DNA from 2 places in the Klebsiella grimontii genome. Region 2 is predicted to be linked to the other one. Evidence: predicted binding sites of a transcription regulator. Region 2 holds the regulator's gene; the other holds the start of a gene.

Region 1 (10,779 bases), 630 kb from region 2:
GCGGAAGATAACTTTCGGACGGGAAACCGCCATTTCGAAACCTTCACGACGCATGTTCTCGATAAGAACGGACAGGTGCAGTTCGCCACGGCCGGAAACGCGGAATGCGTCTGCATCCGGAGTTTCTTCAACGCGCAGCGCCACGTTATGCACCAGCTCTTTGTTCAGGCGGTCAAGGATCTGACGAGAGGTAACGTACTTACCTTCTTTACCGCAGAACGGCGAGGTGTTAACGCAGAAGAACATAGAGACGGTCGGCTCATCAACAGACAGCGCCGGCAGCGCTTCAACATTCTGCGTATCGCAGATGGTGTCAGAGATGTTCAGTTCGCCCAGGCCGGTGATCGCGATGATATCGCCAGCTTCTGCAACGTCGCTCTCGATACGCTCAAGACCCAGATGGGTCAGAACCTTACCGACTTTACCGTTACGGGTTTTGCCTTCGCTATCAATGATAGTGACCTGCTGGTTCGGCTTCACTTTACCGCGCTTGATGCGGCCGATGCCGATGACGCCAACGTAGTTGTTGTAGTCCAGCTGGGAGATTTGCATCTGCAGCGGGCCATCAAGGTCAACGTTCGGCGCCGGTACGCGATCGACGATGGTCTGATACAGCGGAGTCATGTCTTCAGCCATATCTTCGTGATCCAGACCCGCGATACCGTTCAGCGCAGAAGCGTAAACGATAGGGAAGTCCAGCTGTTCGTCGGTAGCGTCGAGGTTAACGAACAGGTCGAATACCTGATCGACAACCCAGTCAGGGCGTGCGCCCGGACGGTCAACTTTGTTGATAACAACAATTGGCTTCAGGCCATGAGCAAAGGCTTTTTTGGTCACGAAGCGCGTCTGCGGCATCGGACCATCCATTGCATCAACGACCAACAGAACGGAATCAACCATGGACATGACACGTTCAACTTCACCACCGAAGTCGGCGTGCCCCGGGGTATCAACGATGTTGATACGGTAGTCATTCCATTTGATAGCGGTGTTTTTAGCCAGGATGGTAATCCCGCGCTCTTTCTCCAAATCGTTGGAGTCCATCACTCGCTCTTGAGTTTCGGCACGCGCGTCGAACGTACCGGATTGCTGTAGCAGCTTATCAACCAGGGTAGTTTTACCATGGTCAACGTGCGCGATGATGGCGATATTACGCAAATTTTCGATCACAACTTTGCCTCAGGCATTAGAAATAGCGCGTTATTGTACACGGATTAATCGCAGTACAAAACAGGATCACAAACATCCTCCGCAAACAAGTATTGCAGAGATTCTTTGTGATCGCTTTCACGGAGCGTTAAAAGGGTTATTCAAGGTCAATTGCACCAAATAAGTGCCCAATGTTCACACAAATGCACTATATTGGTGCAATGCATTCATTTTGGTGCAGCCCTTTTGCACGATGATGTGCATGATAACGCCTTTTGGGGGCAATTTAAAAGTTGGCACAGATTTCGCTTTATATTTTTTAAGGCAACAACGCCACTTTACGTAGTTAAAAAGTTTTCGTTTCCACGACGACAATGACCAATCCGGGAGAGTTTAAGTATGTCCGCTGAACACGTTTTGACGATGCTGAACGAGCATGAAGTGAAGTTTGTCGATCTGCGCTTCACCGATACCAAAGGTAAAGAACAGCACGTTACTATTCCTTCTCATCAGGTAAATGCCGAATTCTTCGAAGAAGGCAAAATGTTTGATGGCTCCTCGATTGGCGGCTGGAAAGGTATTAACGAATCCGACATGGTTCTGATGCCGGATGCAACCACCGCGCTGATCGACCCGTTCTATGAAGAACCGACGCTGATCATCCGCTGCGACATCCTGGAACCAGGCACCCTGCAGGGCTATGACCGCGACCCGCGTTCCATTGCTAAGCGCGCTGAAGAGTATCTGCGCTCTACCGGCCTGGCTGACACCGTGCTGTTCGGGCCAGAACCAGAATTCTTCCTGTTCGACGACATCCGTTTTGGTGCCTCCATCTCCGGTTCCCACGTTGCTATCGACGATATCGAAGGCGCATGGAACTCCTCCACCAAATACGAAGGCGGCAACAAAGGCCACCGTCCGGGCGTGAAAGGCGGTTACTTCCCGGTTCCGCCAGTAGACTCTTCTCAGGATATCCGCTCCACCATGTGTATGATCATGGAAGAGATGGGCCTGGTTGTTGAAGCTCACCACCACGAAGTGGCGACTGCGGGCCAGAACGAAATCGCGACCCGCTTTAACACCATGACCAAAAAAGCGGACGAAATTCAGATTTACAAATACGTTGTGCATAACGTCGCACACCGTTTCGGCAAAACCGCGACCTTTATGCCAAAACCGATGTTTGGCGATAACGGTTCCGGTATGCACTGCCACATGTCCCTGTCCAAGAACGGCGTAAACCTGTTCTCCGGCGACAAATACGCAGGCCTGTCTGAACAAGCGCTGTACTACATCGGCGGCGTAATCAAACACGCTAAAGCGATTAACGCCCTGGCTAACCCGACCACCAACTCCTACAAGCGTCTGGTCCCGGGTTACGAAGCGCCGGTTATGCTGGCTTACTCTGCCCGTAACCGTTCCGCGTCTATCCGTATTCCGGTTGTCACCTCTCCGAAAGCGCGCCGTATCGAAGTTCGCTTCCCGGACCCGGCTGCTAACCCGTACCTGTGCTTCGCGGCGCTGCTGATGGCTGGCCTTGACGGTATCAAGAACAAAATCCATCCGGGCGAAGCCATGGATAAAAACCTGTACGATCTGCCGCCGGAAGAAGCGAAAGAGATCCCACAGGTTGCAGGCTCTCTGGAAGAAGCACTGAACGCGCTGGACGCGGACCGTGAATTCCTGACCGCTGGCGGCGTATTCACCAACGACGCTATCGATGCTTACATCGCCCTGCGTATTGAAGAAAACGACCGCGTACGCATGACTCCGCACCCGGTTGAGTTTGAGCTGTACTACAGCGTCTAATTTTGCTGTAAATCCGCGGTATTCCGTGTTGTGGCGTGGGGTACCAAGGATGTTTTGTTGCCGTGGAAACTTTCAGCCCATCTCAGGATGGGCTTTTTTCTCCACCAACGCGCTGATCCCATGAGCTTTTTATTCATAAAAAGCTATACTGCACTAAAATGGTGCACTCTTTTTCAGGAGACTGTCGAATGGCAACAGGCACACTGCCCGATGCTGGGCAGATCCTTAACTCTTTAATCAACAGTATCTTACTGGTCGATGACGACCTGGCGGTACATTACGCGAACCCGGCGGCGCAGCAGCTGCTGGCGCAAAGCTCGCGTAAATTATTCGGCACGCCGCTGCCGGAGCTGTTGAGCTATTTCTCGCTGAATATCGGCCTCATGCAAGAGAGCCTCGCTGCGGGTCAGGGTTTTACCGATAACGAAGTGACGCTGGTTATTGATGGCCGCTCCCACATCCTTTCCCTGACGGCGCAACGCCTGCCTGAAGGCTATATCCTGCTGGAAATGGCGCCGATGGATAATCAGCGTCGCCTGAGCCAGGAGCAGCTACAGCACGCGCAGCAGATTGCCGCACGTGACTTAGTGCGTGGTCTGGCCCATGAGATTAAAAATCCGCTGGGCGGCCTGCGCGGCGCGGCGCAGCTGCTGAGCAAAGCGCTGCCCGACCCTGCGCTAATGGAATATACCAAAGTCATTATTGAACAGGCCGACCGGTTAAGAAATCTGGTCGACCGTCTACTGGGACCACAGCATCCCGGAATGCACGTAACAGAAAGCATCCACAAGGTCGCTGAGCGAGTGGTGAAGCTGGTGTCGATGGAACTACCGGATAACGTCAAGCTGGTGCGCGACTATGACCCCAGCCTGCCAGAGCTCCCGCACGACCCGGATCAAATTGAACAAGTGCTGCTGAACATCGTACGTAACGCGCTGCAGGCGCTGGGACCGGAGGGCGGAGAGATCACTCTGCGCACCCGGACGGCCTTCCAGTTAACCCTGCACGGCGTGCGCTACCGCCTCGCTGCGCGTATCGACGTTGAAGATAACGGCCCGGGAATCCCGTCTCACTTACAGGATACGCTGTTTTATCCCATGGTGAGTGGACGCGAAGGCGGTACCGGACTCGGGCTGTCTATCGCCCGCAGCCTTATAGACCAGCACTCCGGCAAAATTGAATTTACCAGTTGGCCAGGGCATACCGAATTCTCGGTGTACCTGCCTATTCGGAAGTAGAGGTGTTTATGCAACGAGGGATAGCATGGATCGTTGACGACGATAGCTCCATCCGTTGGGTGCTTGAACGCGCGCTCACCGGGGCAGGCTTGAGTTGTACAACGTTTGAAAGCGGCAATGAGGTGCTTGATGCCCTCACGACCAAAACCCCGGATGTACTGCTGTCTGATATCCGCATGCCGGGGATGGATGGGCTGGCGCTGCTAAAGCAAATTAAACAGCGTCATCCGATGCTCCCGGTCATCATAATGACGGCGCATTCGGATCTTGACGCGGCGGTCAGCGCCTATCAGCAGGGCGCTTTTGATTATCTGCCGAAACCGTTTGATATTGATGAAGCGGTGGCGCTGGTCGACCGTGCGATTAGCCATTACCAGGAACAGCAGCAGCCGCGCAATGCGCCGATTAACAGCCCGACGGCCGATATCATCGGCGAAGCACCAGCGATGCAGGATGTCTTTCGCATTATTGGCCGCCTGTCGCGCTCATCAATCAGCGTACTGATCAACGGGGAATCCGGTACCGGTAAAGAGCTGGTTGCCCATGCTCTCCATCGGCATAGTCCGCGCGCCAAGGCGCCGTTTATTGCGCTAAATATGGCGGCAATTCCTAAAGATTTAATCGAATCAGAGCTATTTGGCCACGAGAAAGGGGCCTTTACCGGCGCCAATACCGTGCGTCAGGGACGCTTTGAGCAGGCAGACGGCGGCACGCTGTTCCTCGACGAGATCGGCGATATGCCGCTGGACGTACAGACTCGCCTGCTGCGCGTCCTCGCTGATGGCCAGTTTTATCGCGTCGGCGGCTATGCGCCGGTGAAAGTGGATGTGCGCATCATTGCCGCCACCCACCAGAACCTTGAGCTGCGCGTCCAGGAAGGAAAATTCCGCGAGGATTTATTCCACCGCCTGAACGTGATTCGCGTCCATCTGCCGCCGCTGCGCGAGCGTCGGGAAGATATTCCTCGCCTGGCGAGGCACTTCCTGCAAATTGCCGCTCGTGAACTGGGCGTCGAGGCCAAACAGCTGCATCCGGAGACGGAGATGGCGTTAACCCGACTGGCATGGCCGGGTAACGTACGTCAGCTGGAAAACACCTGTCGCTGGCTGACGGTAATGGCCGCAGGTCAGGAGGTTCTGACGCAGGATCTTCCCAGCGAGCTGTTTGAAACCGCGATACCGGATAACCCAACGCAAATGCTGCCGGATAGCTGGGCCACGCTGCTGGGACAATGGGCCGATCGCGCTTTGCGTTCCGGTCATCAAAACCTGCTCTCGGAAGCGCAGCCTGAGATGGAGCGCACGCTGCTGACCACCGCCTTACGCCACACTCAGGGGCATAAACAAGAGGCGGCCCGGCTGCTGGGATGGGGTCGTAATACCCTGACGCGTAAGCTAAAAGAGTTGGGGATGGAGTAGCTGCGCGCTGGCGAGGAAAAAATAGTCATCCAGCGCAAACTGCTGCTATTTTGTACTTTACTGTTGCCATGCGTTGAGTATGATCTTGCCCGGAAAGACGGGGGAGAAATCATGCTTGAATCACTCATTAATATTATATCGAGCGGTGTTGCAGCGGGTCATACGCCGCAGACGGCGGTCGCTGCCGTTCTGTGCGCGGCGATGGTTGGCCTGTTTAGCTGATAATATCCCCTCTCCTGCCAGGAGAGGGGATATTGCTTATATAACGCGGGAAAACTGCTGCATCCGCGCTTTTTGGCGCAGATACGCATCGAAACACATGCAGATATTGCGAATCAGCAGTCGGCCTTTCGGCGTCACCTGAATGCCTTTCTCATCCACATCCACCAGCCCATCTTTGGCTAGCGGCGCCAGCAATTTCATATCGTCGGCAAAGTAGCTATCGAAGGTAAGATCCCACTGCGCGTCTACCGAAGCGAAGTCGAGACGAAAGTTACAAATCAGCGCCTTAATCACGTCGCGGCGGATGCAGTCATCGCGCGTCAACGCAATACCGCGCCACAGCGCCGTTCCGGTTTCATCAACCTGCTGATAATACTGTTTCAACTCTTTCTGGTTCTGCGCGTAGCAATCGCCAATCATACTGATCGCCGACACGCCCATTCCCAACAGGTCGGTGTCTCCCTGGGTGGTGTAACCCTGGAAATTGCGATGCAGAATGCCTTCACGTTGGGCTATCGCCAGTTCATCATCAGGACGGGCAAAGTGGTCCATGCCGATAAACTGATATCCCGCGGCCGTCAGCGAATTGATGGTTTCCTGAAGAATGTCCAGCTTCTGTTCCGCTGAGGGCAAATCGGCATCTTTGATTTTGCGCTGCGCGGCGAAGAGCGTGGGTAGATGCGCGTAGTTGAACACGCTCAGACGATCGGGATTAAGCTCCGCCACTTTCTGTAGCGTATAAGCGAAGCTCTGCGGCGTCTGCTTCGGCAGGCCGTAAATCAGGTCGATATTGGTCGAGGTAAAGCCGATGTCGCGCGCATGGTTGAGTAGCGCGAAGATGAAGGCCTCATCCTGCTCGCGGTTTACCAGGCGCTGCACTTCTTTGTTGAAGTCCTGCACGCCCATACTCAGGCGATTAAAGCCTTCGCCACGTAAATGATCCAGCACATCGAGTTCGATTTCACGCGGATCAACCTCAATGGAGATCTCTGCGTCCGCGTTAAAATTGAAATGGGTACGCAGCAGACCCATCAGACGACTAATTTGCGCCTTGTTTAGATACGTTGGCGTACCGCCGCCCCAGTGTAGCTGATTGACTTTGCGGCCAGAAAAAAGCGGCGCGCGATGAATAATCTCCTGCTCAAGGACATCCAGATACTGATCGGCCTTATGCTGTTGGCGGGTGACGATTTTATTACAGCCGCAGAAATAACAGAGCTTATGGCAAAACGGGATATGCACGTACAGCGAGAGGGGACGCTGCGGATAGCGGGCAACCGCCGCATCAAATTCAGCGGGGCCAAATTCTGGAGAAAACTCCAGCGCGGTGGGATACGAAGTATAACGCGGCCCGGAATAGTTATATTTCTGGATCAGGGCCAGATCCCAGTCGATTAACTGCACAGACATGCTCACTCCTTCCGATGGTACCGTCGGCGGGTACGCCGCCCCGGCCCAACCGCACCTCGGGTAATGAGCCGGTTGCGCAGCCATTTTTGACGCCGCGACAACCGTCGTAGTTTAACGAATAACCACAGCAGATAACATATAACCAGAAGGGTTATAAGCAGGACCGGGAATCCGATGGGGTGCAAACGTTAGTTTCCACCCTTCAGCAGACGCATCATATCTTCTTTGCGCTCTTCCTCTTCTTCATCTTCGTCATCATCGTAGGAGAGGCCCAGCTGCTGCATCAGTTCATCAATGCGATCCAGTTTGGCATCAACCCAGGTCTGCTCTTCAGCATTCAGGGTACCGCCCTCTTCCAGACGTTCCAGCAGCGCGTCCAGGCGCTCATCGTTCTCCAGCAAATCCAGCTCAGCCTGCGGTGAAAGCATAGGTTTCTCGCTCTTTGGTTTATGCTGCTTAATCGCCGGAGCATTTTCAGTCACGCCCAGCGGGATTGGTTTTTTACTGCCAATTCGGGGATCTTGCTGCTGGCCTTGTTTTTTGCCTGCCGAAGCGGTGTCGCCGCCGGTCGCGCGACTTCCTGCCGCATGGCCACGATGCTTCTTCTGATGCTTGCGCTCGCGGGCTTCCTGGTTCAATTCTTCACGCGTTTTGCGATTTTTTTTGCCGCGAGGTACGGATGTCGGTTTTTTCATGTTGTGTAATCTTCAGGCCGTTTTCTTCAGTATAGAATTGAGGCGGAATCTAGCAGAAAGCAAGCAAAGAAAAAAGGCGACAGATTACTCTGTCGCCTTTTTCCGCACTGACAACCCTTAATGGGCTTCTACTTTCCATGTTCGCTAACGACACACCCTGTCTTTCCTTTAGCAACTAACGGTCCCTGTTACATCCATTTCCTTTTAAAACGTCTCCAGACGTTTGTCATCCTGACAATCCGTAGTCCTCGCCTCCTGGCGCTTCCTGACTCCTCATCCTGAGTCATAATCCTGTTAGCATCCTCGCCCTTGACCGCTACTTTACTGTTTTAAGGAAAACCTACAACCGACTGTACGGAAAAAAAACAAGTTTCAGAATTTTCTTTCAGCTCAACACGATGATTTATCAGCGTTTGTATTATGTTTACTCAGTTTTTCCTCATGTATTTCTCATATAATCAATAGCCAATGTCTTACAAAGACTGTGGTTTTAACTTACAGCGATGAGGTGCGGTAAAAACAGCCTTTTTCTGCTGTTCAGGTATAATCCCCGTCAAAGCCTGATTTAACGGAGACGACCGTCTTGACCAACTGGAATTATCAACTGACGCATTTTGTCACTAGCGCGCCAGATATCCGCCATCTTCCTGCCGATACCGGTATTGAAGTGGCCTTTGCTGGCCGCTCTAACGCCGGGAAATCCAGCGCTCTGAACACGCTGACTAACCAGAAAAGCCTGGCACGCACTTCGAAGACGCCTGGCCGTACGCAGCTGATTAACCTGTTTGAAGTCGCTGAGGGCAAACGCCTGGTCGACCTGCCGGGCTATGGTTATGCCCAGGTACCGGAAGAGATGAAAATCAAGTGGCAACGCGCGCTGGGTGAATATCTCGAGAAACGCCTGTGTCTGAAAGGCCTGGTTGTGCTGATGGATATCCGTCATCCGCTTAAAGATCTCGATCAGCAGATGATCCAATGGGCGGTTGAAAGCGATATTCCGGTTCTGGTGCTGCTGACCAAAGCCGATAAGCTGGCCAGCGGGGCGCGGAAAGCGCAGATCGCTATGGTTCGTGAGGCGGTAACCGCCTTTAACGGAGATGTGCAGGTCGAAGGATTTTCTTCCCTGAAGAAGCAAGGCGTGGATAAACTCCGGCAGAAACTGGATAGCTGGTATAACGATATCCCCCCTCAGGAAGAACCTGAAGACGGCGAATAGTCTCGCTAATTACCCCGGATAGCGGCGCGTGAGGCCCTGTCCGGGTAGCCCGCCTCATCAGCATTGATTCGCAAAAATTTTCTTTCGCGCAATAAAAAACGCCCCGGTCATAAATGACCGGGGCGGCTAAAATATTCAGCCAAATCCGATTACGTGAAGTAAAAGGTCTGAAAGATAGAACATCTTACCTCTGTACCCTACGTCTTTAACTCTACTCTTCTTTCGATTACGGATAAAGCATTTTTTGTAGTTTTTTTTCACTCTTTACATAGCAAATTCAAATGATCATCACAAAATACGATAAGTTATGTTACTCACTTACAAGAAATGACCCTACCTGCCGAATACTTAGTGCGCTTGATCCCAGTTTTCTCCGCTTCCCACTTCCACCAATAGCGGAACCGCCAGCGTCGTACTGCTTTCCATCAGTTCATGGATTTTTTTCGCGACCGCCTCAAGATCGTCTTTATGCACTTCAAAGACCAATTCATCGTGCACCTGCATGATCATCCGCACGCGAGGTTTTTCACTTAACAACCAGCTGTCGACGGCAATCATCGCGCGCTTAATAATATCGGCGGCGGTTCCCTGCATCGGCGCGTTGATCGCCGCACGCTCGGCACCAGCACGACGCGCACCGTTGCTGGATTTAATGTCCGGCAGATAGAGACGACGGCCATCGAGCGTTTCAACATACCCCTGCTCTTTTGCCTGAGTGCGGGTGCGCTCCATATATTCCAACACGCCCGGATAGCGTTCAAAGTAGAGATCCATATACTTTTGCGCTTCTTTGCGTGGGATATTGAGCTGGCGCGCAAGGCCGAATGCGCTCATGCCGTAAATCAGGCCGAAGTTGATCGCCTTCGCGCTGCGGCGCTGCTCGCTACTGACGCTCTCCAGCGGCAAACCGAAAACCTCAGCCGCCGTCGCGCGGTGGATATCCTTCCCTTCAGCAAACGCGGTCAGCAGGCCCTTGTCGCGAGACAGATGCGCCATGATGCGCAGTTCAATTTGCGAGTAGTCGGCAGAGACGATGAGATAATCTTCCGGTGCAATAAACGCCTGGCGAATACGGCGCCCTTCATCATTGCGTACCGGAATATTCTGCAGGTTCGGATCGGTGGACGACAAACGTCCCGTGGCGGTAACCGCCTGGTGATAAGAGGTGTGAACCCGGCCCGTTTTCGGGCTGATCATCAGCGGCAGCTTATCGGTGTAGGTGGACTTGAGTTTTGCCAGGCCACGATATTCGAGGATGACTTTCGGCAGCGGATAATCCAGCGCCAGCTCTTCCAGCACCTCTTCCGAGGTCGAGGGCGCGCCGCCCGGGGTTTTCTTCAGCGGCTTAATACCTTGTTTTTCAAACAAGATCGTTTGCAGCTGCTTCGGAGAAGAGAGGTTAAACTCTTCGCCCGCGATGTCGTACGCCTTTTTCTCCAGCTCAACCAGGCGCTTGGCTATCTCCTGAGAGTGCGCATGCAGTACGGCCGGATCGATCTTCACGCCATTGCGCTCAATGCGGGATAGTACCGGTACCAGCGGCATTTCAATATTTTTAAAAACGTTCAGCGGGCCTTCATTTTGCTGAAGTTTAGGCCACATTTTCAGGTGCAGCTGTAGCG
Region 2 (10,779 bases):
TGCCATCTGTAGATATCAGTAAATCAGCTTCCGTACTGGATATTCCGATGCTTGAGCAGTATATCGAACTGGTAGGGCCGAAGCTGATTAATGACGGTCTGGCCGTTTTCGAAAGAATGATGCCTGGCTACATGGCGGTTCTGGAATCAAATTTAACCGCTCGCGACCAGAAAGGTATCGTCGATGAGGGGCATAAGATAAAAGGCGCTGCGGGCTCTATCGGTTTGCGCCATATCCAGCAGCTAGGCCAGCAGATCCAAACCCCGGATTTACCGGCCTGGTCGGATAACGTTGGCGAATGGGTTGAAGAGATGAAATCCGAATGGCAAAACGATGTCGCGGTACTGAAGGCGTGGGTAGCGGCGGCAGATAAAAAATGACCCCGGATAAACCGGGGTGCGCGAATACTGCGCCAACACCAGGGAACGGGTCATTGCGCCAGAATCATTTGAGTGATTTTTTTACACGGCGCAACCTGAGGATTTGGCTTACTCGCTCATTAAGATAGCAAACCTTAAATATTTTGTTACGTGAAACAGTAAAATATGTGAAGCATAGCGAGTAAATCAAAATTTTTGACTGCTTTCATAAACTTGTACTAAGGGGCTGATGTGATGAAGAAAATTGGTGTAGTGCTGAGCGGTTGCGGCGTTTATGACGGAAGCGAAATTCATGAAGCCGTTATTACCCTGCTGGCTATTGCCCGCAGCGGCGCTCAGGCTATCTGCTATGCGCCTGATAAAGCGCAAACCGATGTTATCAATCACCTGACCGGCGAAGCGCAGGCGGAAAGCCGTAATGTGCTTGTGGAAGCGGCGCGTATCGCGCGCGGAGAGATTCAGCCTTTAGCAAACGCCCGGGTGGATGCGCTGGACGCGCTGATTGTGCCCGGCGGTTTTGGCGCGGCAAAGAACCTCAGCAATTTTGCTTCGCAGGGAAGTGAATGTGAAGTGGATAGCGATCTCAAGGCCCTGGCGCTGGCGATGCATCAGGCGGGTAAACCGTTGGGCTTTATCTGTATCGCTCCGGCGCTGTTGCCTAAAATATTCTCTATTCCGCTACGCGTCACTATTGGTACCGATCTTGATACCGCCGATGCGGTAGAGGAGATGGGGGCCGAACACGTGCCTTGCCCGGTCGATGACATTGTGGTTGATGAAGACAATAAAGTGGTGACGACTCCCGCGTATATGCTGGCGCAGAACATCGCCGAAGCGGCGAGCGGAATTGAAAAGCTGGTTGCTCGCGTATTGGTTCTGACGGCATGACATTTCGCTTTTCGCCGTTGCGCTTGATTAAACGTTTTTTGCTGAGGCTGCTGCTGGCTTGCGCGGTGCTATGGGGCGGCGGGGTTGTTCTGTTTAGCATCGTCCCCGTCCCGTTTTCAGCGGTGATGCTGGAGCGGCAGCTCGGCGCCTGGCTCTCAGGGAATTTTCATTACATCGCCCATTCCGATTGGGTGGGCATGGATGAAATTTCTCCGTGGATGGGGCTGGCGGTTATTGCCGCGGAAGACCAGAAATTCCCGGAGCACTGGGGGTTTGACGTCCCGGCGATTGAGAAGGCGCTGGCACACAATGAACGCAATGAGAACCGCATCCGCGGTGCGTCAACCCTGTCGCAGCAGACGGCAAAAAACCTGTTCCTGTGGGATGGTCGCAGCTGGCTAAGAAAAGGGCTGGAGGCGGGGCTGACCGTTGGCATTGAGACGGTCTGGAGCAAAAAGCGGATCCTCACCGTTTATCTGAATATTGCGGAGTTTGGTGAAGGGACGTTTGGCGTTGAAGCCGCATCGCAGCGCTATTTTCACAAACCGGCCAGCAGATTGACGGCTGCTGAAGCCGCGCTTTTAGCGGCGGTTTTGCCTAATCCCATTCGCTTTCGCGCTGATGCGCCGTCGGGTTATATTCGCAGCCGCCAGGCGTGGATCCTGCGCCAGATGAGGCAGTTAGGCGGGGAAGGGTTTATGCGGGCGAATCAGCTACATTGATGATTTCACGGCTCAGTACCCCGGAAGGCGCGCCGCGACCGGGGGAGTGAAATCTAATCCTCATCAAACCCGGCGTTGAACAGCGCGATAACCGCTGCCAGCGCCTCCACTTCTTGCGGGCCGTTGGCTTCAATCTCAATCTGCCGCCCTTTAGCTGAGTCAAGCATCAGCAGGGCAATCACGCTATTCGCTTCAGCTACAGTTCCTTCATCATTGCGCAGCAGCACTTCAGCATCGTAGTTCTGCATTAATTCAAACAGCTTCATCGCCGGGCGAGCGTGCATCCCCAGCTTATTGGTGATTTCAACGGTTTGCTTAACGGTCATGATTTGCGTTTTTCCAGCGTCCGATGACGGGACTGCACGTTCTTACCGCGCGAGCGGAAGTAGTCAGCCAGCTGTTCGGCGATGTAAACCGAACGGTGTTTACCACCGGTACAACCAATAGCTACCGTCAGATAGCTGCGGTTATTGGTCTCCAGCATAGGTAACCATAGCTCAAGATAGCTGCGGGTCTGGTAAATGAAATTGTGAACTTCCGTGTGCCGGTCGAGGAAGGCGGCCACGGGTTTATCCAGACCGGTCATCGGGCGCAGCTTCGGATCCCAGTGCGGGTTCGGCAGGAAGCGTACGTCGAAAACGTAATCAGCATCAATGGGAATACCGTGCTTAAAGCCAAAGGATTCAAACACCATCGTTAGCTCGCGTTCGCGCTTGCCTAACAAACGCGTGCGCAGCATTTCTGCCAGCTCATGTACCGACATTTCTGAGGTATCGACGATCAGGTCAGCGCGGGAACGCAGAGGTTCCAGCAGGTCGCTCTCTTCATCAATGGCGCTCTCCAGCGACAGGTTTTTGCTGGAGAGGGGATGCAAACGACGCGTGTCGCTGTAGCGGCGAATCAAGGTGTTACGATCGGCATCCAGGAACAGCAGCTGAGGTGAAAACTCTGCGGGCAGATTTTTCATCGCCTGCTCGAAGATTTCCGGCGACTCAGGCATGTTTCGCACGTCAATACTGACCGCGGCCGAGATGTTTCTGTCGGCGAGCGAGCGCGCCAGCTCGGGCAAGAGCACAACCGGCAGGTTATCCACGCAGTAAAAACCCATATCTTCCAGCGCTCGCAGGGCGACGGATTTCCCCGACCCTGAACGGCCGCTGACGATCATCAGTACCATGTACCGTTTCTCCTCAGTACGATAAAGAGTAAGGTGCGACCCCTGTTATGCCTCATCGCTGCTTCCTGCTTCAGTGATGATTTCATATAGCTCTTCATCACTTTGCGCAGCGCGCAGACGGCGGCAAATCGTTTTATCCGCCAGACGTTTCGCCACCAGCGAGAGCGTATGCAGATGCGTTTTTGTCTGATCTGCTGGAACGAGAAGGGCAAACAGAAGATCGACGGGTTGATTGTCGATAGCATCGAAGGCAATCGGGGTTTCCAACTGGACAAAAACGCCCACGGCCCGCAGCGTATCCTCTTCGAGTTTGCCATGGGGGATTGCAATGCCGTTGCCAATCCCGGTACTGCCCATTTTCTCACGGGTAAGGATCGCCTCGAACACTATCTGGGACGATAAGCCTAACTGCTTTGCCGCCAGCTCGCTGATGATTTCCAGCGCGCGTTTCTTGCTCTGGCAGTGAACCTGGCTACGGGTACATTCCTGGTTAAGGACATTGCTCAGTTGTAGAGCCGAATCGTTATTTATCATAATTTCACCTGAGCTCTCCTTGCCAACCGCCGGCAGGCGGTTGGCGTAGGCGATTGCCCGGACAATTAGTGTTGTTTCAGTTTATCTTTATGTTTTGTTAACTGTCTTGCCAGCTTATCGATAAGACCATCGATAGCAGCATACATATCCTGGCCTTCCGCACTGGCATGGATTTCGCCACCGTTGACATGCAGATTGGCGTCCGCAATTTGCGTCACCTTCTCCACTTTTAACACAATGTAGACCTGGTTGATCCTGTCGAAAAACTGCTCCAGTTTGCTGAACTTCGCGGTAACGAAATCGCGCATCGCGGGGGTTATCTCGACGTTGTGTCCTGTAATGTTGAGCTGCATAGTGTCTTCCTTATCGGTTGGGTCAAACCAGCTGCTTGCGCTGATTTGACGGCGGAATGGATAAAGACTCTCGGTACTTAGCAACGGTTCGCCGTGCCACCATAATACCCTGATCGGATAGCATGGTGGTGAGCTTACTATCACTCAATGGTTTCGCGGGGTTTTCCGCGGCGATTAATTTCTTCACCAGCGCGCGAATGGCCGTCGACGATGCTTCGCCGCCGCCTTCGGTGTTCACATGGCTGGAGAAGAAATACTTCAGCTCAAAAATACCGCGTGGACTGTGCAGGTATTTTTGCGTAGTAACGCGTGAAATAGTGGATTCATGCATTTCGACGGCCTGAGCGATATCCGCCAGCACCATCGGTTTCATAAACTCTTCACCTTGTTCAAAAAAAGCCTGCTGCTGTTCGACGATACAGCGGCTGACGCGCAGCAGGGTGTCGTTGCGGCTCTCCAGGCTCTTGATCAGCCAGCGCGCTTCCTGCAGGTTGCTACGGATAAACTGGCCGTCAGCGTCATTGCGCGTGCTGTTACCCATAGCGGCATACTGCTGATTGATCTTCAGGCGCGGAAGGCTATCTGAATTGAGCTCAACCACCCAACGATCGTTGACTTTACGCACCAGAACGTCAGGAATGACATATTCTGGCTCGCCAGTTTGGATCGACTGTCCCGGGCGCGGATCCAGCGATTGGATCAGATTTACCGCTTCCTTTAACACTTCTTCTTTGAGGCGGGTTACGCGCATCAGGCTGCGGAAGTCGTGGTTGGCCAGCAGATCGAGATGATCGCTGATGATCAGGCGGGCTTCTTCAATCCACGGCGTCTCTTTGGCAAACTGTGAAAGCTGAACCAGCAGGCAATCACGCAAATCTTTTGCCGCCACGCCGACGGGGTCGAAACGCTGAATGCGCTTGAGAACCGCTTCAACTTCTTCAAGTCCGATTTCATCGTCGCTAATACTTTCCACGATGTCTTCGACAGAAATCGTCAGGTAGCCGGTATCATCAACGGCATCGACGATAGAGGTCGCGATGGCGCGATCGGTATCGGTGAATGGCGTAAGTTCAACCTGCCACATCAGGTAATCCTGCAGGCTTTGCGTGGTCTCTCCCTGGTAGACGGGCAGTTCGTCATCCTGGTAATCGACGCCGTTGCCTGATGGCGTTCCGGCGGTGTAAATCTCATCCCAGCTGGCATCAAGCGGCAGCTCTTCGGGCATCTCTTTTTGCTCAAGGGCGTCGACGGTATCCAGAGATTCGCGATCCTCGGCCTCTTTGGTTTCTACCTCATCGTGAAGATCGGTTTGCTCCAGCAACGGGTTGCTGTCCAGCGCCTGCTGGAGTTCTTGCTGGAGTTCTAACGTGGACAGCTGCAGTAGACGAATCGCCTGCTGCAGTTGTGGCGTCATGGCAAGCTGTTGGCTTAGCCTTAATTGCAAACCTTGCTTCATATTCAGGGCCAATATCTCCGGCTAAAACGTCTGTAACCTCTACCCTATCAGAGTCTGAAGTCTTCCCCAAGATACACGCGCTTAACCTGCTCGTCTTCAAGGATTTGCTGCGGCGTACCGTGGGCTATCAGGTGGCCCTGGCTGACGATATAAGCACGCTCGCAAACGGCCAGCGTTTCCCTGACGTTATGGTCGGTTATCAGGACGCCAAGACCGCTGTCGCGCAGGTGTTCAATAATGCGTTTGATATCGATAACGGAGATGGGGTCAACGCCGGCAAAGGGTTCATCCAGCAGGATGAATTTCGGGTTAGCGGCCAACGCGCGGGCGATCTCGACGCGGCGCCGTTCACCACCGGAGAGCGCCTGGCCGAGACTATCGCGCAGGTGCTCAATGTGAAACTCCTCCATCAGCTCTTTCGCGCGATCTTCGCGCTGCTCGTTGCTGAGATCGTCGCGAATCTGCAATACCGCCATCAGGTTATCGTAAACGCTCAGCCGGCGGAAAATGGAGGCCTCCTGCGGCAAATAGCCGATTCCGCGACGCGCGCGCGCGTGCAGCGGCAGCAGGCTGATGTCTTCATCATCGATGATAATGTTGCCCGCGTCGCGCGGTACGATACCAACAACCATATAGAAGGTAGTGGTTTTACCGGCGCCGTTCGGACCGAGCAGGCCAACAATCTCGCCCGAATTCACGGTCAGACTGACATCTTCCACGACGCGGCGGCCTTTATAGGCTTTAGCAAGATTCTTTGCAGTTAATGTTGCCATAACGAATTACTTACCCTTCTTTGACTGATCGCTACCTTTATCCTGCAGCTGCGAAGGAACCAGAACCGTGGTCACGCGCCCGCCTTTATTGCTGAAAGCCTGCATTTTTTGTTCTTTCACCAGGTAAGTGATTTTGTCACCCTGGATATTGCTATCGATCTGTTCCAGATGCGCATTGCCGGTCAGGACGACAAAGTCGTTTTGCAGTTCATAATGCATTTTCGACGCGCGGCCTTTTACCGGTTTGCCGTTGTCCTGCATCTGGTAGAAGGTGGCCGGGTTACCGTAGCCATCGATAACCTCTTTGCCTTTTTCGCCGCCCGGACGGGTCACGACGACTTTGTCGGCGTTGATTTTGATCGTACCCTGAGTGACGACGACATTACCCGTAAAGGTAACGACGTTGCCCTGCATATCCAGCGACTGCTGATCGGATTCAATATGAATCGGCTGATCGGTATCACCCGTTTTGGCCTGTGCCGACAGGCTGGCGGCCAGTAAGGCGCTGGCGAGCGCAATCTTAAGGCTGAGTTTGTTTGTTCTGAATTTCATATGAGGTTCTAACCTTTTCAATCAGCTCGGCATTTTTGCTGCGCAGGTTCCCGCGCATTTTCAGGCCGCTGGAATTAAATGTTGTTCCGTACAACGTCACCATGTCATCGGAGGTAACATCCTGCGTCACCAGGTTTATCTGGGCGTTATCCGTCGTAATTTTGCGCAGTTGAGAATCCGCCGTCAGCGCATTAACCTCAACGTGCCCGTAAAGATACAGCATGCGGTCATTCGTCAACTTAGCTTTATCCGCTTTGATAGACCAGGTTGGTACTTTATTCGTATCGAAGGTGGTCATCACCGGTTTTGCGAACCACGAGAGCTGCTGTTCGGAAAAATACTCTACGTGTTCCGCGATTAGCCGGTAGTTAAGCGCCCCTTCGGGACTATAAACGACGGTATCGGTATGCTCGCTGGTATACGTCGGATCGTCAGGATTGATCGCTTGCTGGGTGGCATCGTCCGTACTCGCCAGGTTCAGGCCGATCAGGATCAGCGCGACCAGCGATAGTAAAATGATAACCCAACGTCTGGTTTTACTCATATAGATTGCCCTTTGGCCTCATCCAGCTTGCCCTGCGCCAATAGTAGCAAATCGCACACTTCGCGTACCGCTCCGCGACCGCCGTTGATACGAGTGACGTAATCCGCGCGCGGGAGCAGCAACGGATGCGCATCGGCTACCGCTATGCTTAAACCCACTTCAGCCATCACCGGCCAGTCGATCAGATCGTCGCCAATATAGGCCACTTCATCCGCGCTAACGGCCAGTTTATTGAGTAGCTCATGAAACGCCAGCAGCTTATCAGACTGCCCCTGGTAGAGATGGGTGATGCCGAGCGTCTGGCAGCGATCTTCCACCAGTTTAGCGTTTCGCCCGGTAATTATCGCTACTTCAATCTCTGAAGTCAGGGCGCAGCGGATACCGTAGCCGTCGCGCACGTTAAACGCTTTCAGCTCTTCGCCGTTGTTGCCCATATAGATAAGACCGTCGGACAGAACGCCGTCCACATCAAGTATCAGTAAACGGATCTTCGCCGCCCGGTCAATAAAGCCCTGACTTACCGGACCATAGCAGGTCGTTATCAGGGCATCAGCATTATTCATTATTTTTTCCTTACTTACACTACGCCCGCGCGCAGGAGATCGTGCATATGTATCACACCTACCAGACGGTCGCCATCGGCAACCAGTACGCAGGTGATATGACGGGACTGCATCAGGTTCAGCGCATCAACGGCCAGCGTACCGGGACGGATGCGGATGCCGCCTCGCGTCATGACTTCGGCGATGCTGGCGTTACGCATATCAATGCCGGTATCAAAGACGCGGCGCAGATCGCCATCGGTGAAAATGCCGATGATATTCATTTCATCGTCGCAAATAGCGGTCATGCCTAAATTTTTGCGCGTGATTTCCAGCAGCGCATCGCGCAGCGTGGCCTCCAGGCCAACATGCGGAATTTCATCGCCGGTGTGCATGATATCATTGACCCGCAGCAGTAGCTTACGGCCCAGCGCGCCGCCGGGATGCGATAGCGCAAAATCTTCAGCGGTAAAACCGCGGGCTTCCAGCAGCGCGACGGCAAGGGCATCGCCCATCACCAGCGCGGCGGTGGTGCTTGATGTGGGGGCCAGCCCTAACGGGCAAGCCTCTTTGGGCACCTTCACGCACAGATGAATATCCGCCGCGCGCGCCATGCTGCTTTCCGGTCGGCTGGTGATACAGATAAGCGACACCTGCTGGCGCTTAAGCACCGGGATCAGGGCGAGAATTTCATTTGATTCCCCGGAGTTAGATAGCGCGATCACTACGTCGCAGGGGGTGACCATGCCCAAATCGCCGTGCGCGGCCTCGCCGGGATGGACGAAGAATGCTGATGTCCCGGTGCTGGCGAACGTTGCGGCCATCTTTCGCCCGATATGGCCGGATTTACCCATTCCCATCACCACAACTTTACCGGTACAGCGAAAAATGGTCTCACAGGCACGGGTAAAATCTTCATTAATATATTGATCGAGCTGGGCCAGACCTTCACGTTCAATGTCCAGCACCTCACGGCCTGCCCGTTGAAAGTCAAAATCCGCTGGCAAATCTATTTGCGACATAATGTTATCCCGAATCATTCAACGAAGAGCGGCGCTGTCCAGTACAGCATCGCTAACCAAAGCACAAAACCACCCAGCAGCAGGGCGCCGGCAAGGCGACCGGGCTGTTGTTTACGACGCCAGCACAGCACCGCGAAGATCAGGCTGACCAGCAGCATGACGCCATAGTCGCGGGTAAAGGCCTCGGCGGCAAAGGCGCCAGGCGCAATCAGCGCGGGGAGCCCGAGAACCAGTACGATATTCAGAATATTAGCGCCAATGATATTGCCGATGGCGATGTCATTTTCGCCTTTTCGCGCTCCGGCGATGGCGGTGGCCAGCTCGGGCAGGCTGGTGCCGATGGCAACGACCGTTAAGCCGACGGTCAGTTCGCTGATGGCAAAAAAGTTTGCCAGCACCGTGGCGTTATCCACCACCATCCGCGTGGCCATCGGCATCACTATCATCGCGACGCCCAACCAGAGCAGCGCGACGGGAAGCGAGCCCTCCCGCGGCAGCTCCGCCAGCTGTTCACGGGTCAGGCTGTCGTTCCCCTGGCGTTCCGCAAGGCGGGCAATCTTAAGGGTAAACAACAGCCACAGTACCGCCAGCGCCAGCAAAAAAAGGCCATCTATCCGCGTAATCTGCCCGTCGTACAGCACAAATCCTGCCAGTAAACTGACCAGCAACATTAGCGGCAATTCGCGGCGCAGGATATCAGAATGCACGGTAAAAGGTTGAAACAGAGCGGTGAGGCCGAGGATCAGCAGGATATTGGTGATATTCGATCCCAGAGCTGTGCCGATCGCCAGATCGGTTTGCCCATGCAGGGAAGCGGCGGCGGAAACAATGACTTCCGGTAAACTGGTACCGATGCTGACCACCGTCATCCCTATAATAAGGGGGGGGATTCCCAGCATACGGCAGAGTATTGAAGCGGCGTAGACCAGACGATCGGCGCTGTAGACAACCAGCAATAAACCAATAATTAACAGAGCCGTCGCTAAGAGCATCTAAAGTCCTTTCTTCAGGTATAATCGTCGCCTCGCTGGCCGTCCGTAGGCAGCGTAACGAATTCTTAATTTTGACTTTATGTGTGCCAAAAGTAAAACAAATGCCAGCTTTCGCTAACCCGGGCGGGTAAGATTCTGTAAAAATGTTGGGTTTGTGGTGAAAGAAAGCGCCATGCTTAGCCCGACGGGTGTCTAGTAAGGATGATTTTATGAGCCAGAGTTCGGCGAATCTAGTCGAAGTGCGCGGTATTCGCTTCTCGAGGGGCGATCGCGTGATCTTCGATGATATCTCGCTATCGGTACCCCGCGGCAAGATCACCGCGATAATGGGGCCATCAGGGATCGGCAAAACCACCCTGTTACGTCTGATCGGCGGTCAGATCCCGCCCGATAAAGGCGAGATCCTGTTTGATGGTGAAAACGTACCGCAGATGTCGCGCTCGCGCCTGTATACCGTCCGCAAGCGCATGAGCATGCTGTTTCAGTCCGGCGCGCTGTTCACCGACCTGAACGTGTTTGATAACGTCGCTTATCCGCTGCGCGAGCATACGCGTTTGCCGGAAGCGCTGCTGCACACCACGGTGATGATGAAGCTGGAGGCCGTCGGGCTACGCGGAGCCGCGAAGCTGATGCCTTCTGAGCTCTCCGGCGGCATGGCGCGCCGTGCCGCGCTGGCGAGGGCGATTGCGCTGGAACCTGATTTAATCATGTTCGATGAGCCCTTTGTCGGGCAGGACCCCATTACGATGGGGGTGCTGGTGAAGCTGATTTCTGAACTCAATAGCACCCTGGGTGTCACCTGTATCGTGGTTTCGCATGATGTGCCGGAGGTGCTCAGCATCGC

Evidence for each region. Region 2 encodes sigma-54, which starts transcription at its own class of promoters, with help from an activator protein. Its sites were predicted from a motif close to GTTGGCACANNTTTCGCTNT; they were not measured.
Region 1: the regulator sigma-54 is predicted to act here: its motif matches at 1,442-1,461, upstream of glnA (glutamate--ammonia ligase).

Annotation. Positions count from the first base shown of each region.
Region 1 is NZ_CP169721.1:5,639,340-5,650,118, forward strand. It holds gene typA (ribosome-dependent GTPase TypA) at 1-1,170, opposite strand, end outside; gene glnA (glutamate--ammonia ligase) at 1,549-2,958, shown strand; gene glnL (nitrogen regulation protein NR(II)) at 3,147-4,196, shown strand; gene glnG (nitrogen regulation protein NR(I)) at 4,205-5,614, shown strand; gene ACE3MN_RS26450 (YshB family small membrane protein) at 5,726-5,836, shown strand; gene hemN (oxygen-independent coproporphyrinogen III oxidase) at 5,873-7,246, opposite strand; gene yihI (Der GTPase-activating protein YihI) at 7,435-7,941, opposite strand; gene yihA (ribosome biogenesis GTP-binding protein YihA/YsxC) at 8,525-9,157, shown strand; gene polA (DNA polymerase I) at 9,506-10,779, opposite strand, start outside.
Region 2 is NZ_CP169721.1:545,879-556,657, forward strand. It holds gene arcB (aerobic respiration two-component sensor histidine kinase ArcB) at 1-380, shown strand, start outside; gene elbB (isoprenoid biosynthesis glyoxalase ElbB) at 615-1,268, shown strand; gene mtgA (monofunctional biosynthetic peptidoglycan transglycosylase) at 1,265-1,990, shown strand; gene npr (PTS phosphocarrier protein NPr) at 2,044-2,316, opposite strand; gene rapZ (RNase adapter RapZ) at 2,313-3,167, opposite strand; gene ptsN (PTS IIA-like nitrogen regulatory protein PtsN) at 3,213-3,701, opposite strand; gene hpf (ribosome hibernation promoting factor) at 3,767-4,054, opposite strand; gene rpoN (RNA polymerase factor sigma-54) at 4,077-5,510, opposite strand; gene lptB (LPS export ABC transporter ATP-binding protein) at 5,558-6,283, opposite strand; gene lptA (lipopolysaccharide ABC transporter substrate-binding protein LptA) at 6,290-6,835, opposite strand; gene lptC (LPS export ABC transporter periplasmic protein LptC) at 6,804-7,379, opposite strand; gene kdsC (3-deoxy-manno-octulosonate-8-phosphatase KdsC) at 7,376-7,942, opposite strand; gene kdsD (arabinose-5-phosphate isomerase KdsD) at 7,957-8,961, opposite strand; gene ACE3MN_RS02645 (calcium/sodium antiporter) at 8,958-9,935, opposite strand; gene mlaF (phospholipid ABC transporter ATP-binding protein MlaF) at 10,145-10,779, shown strand, end outside.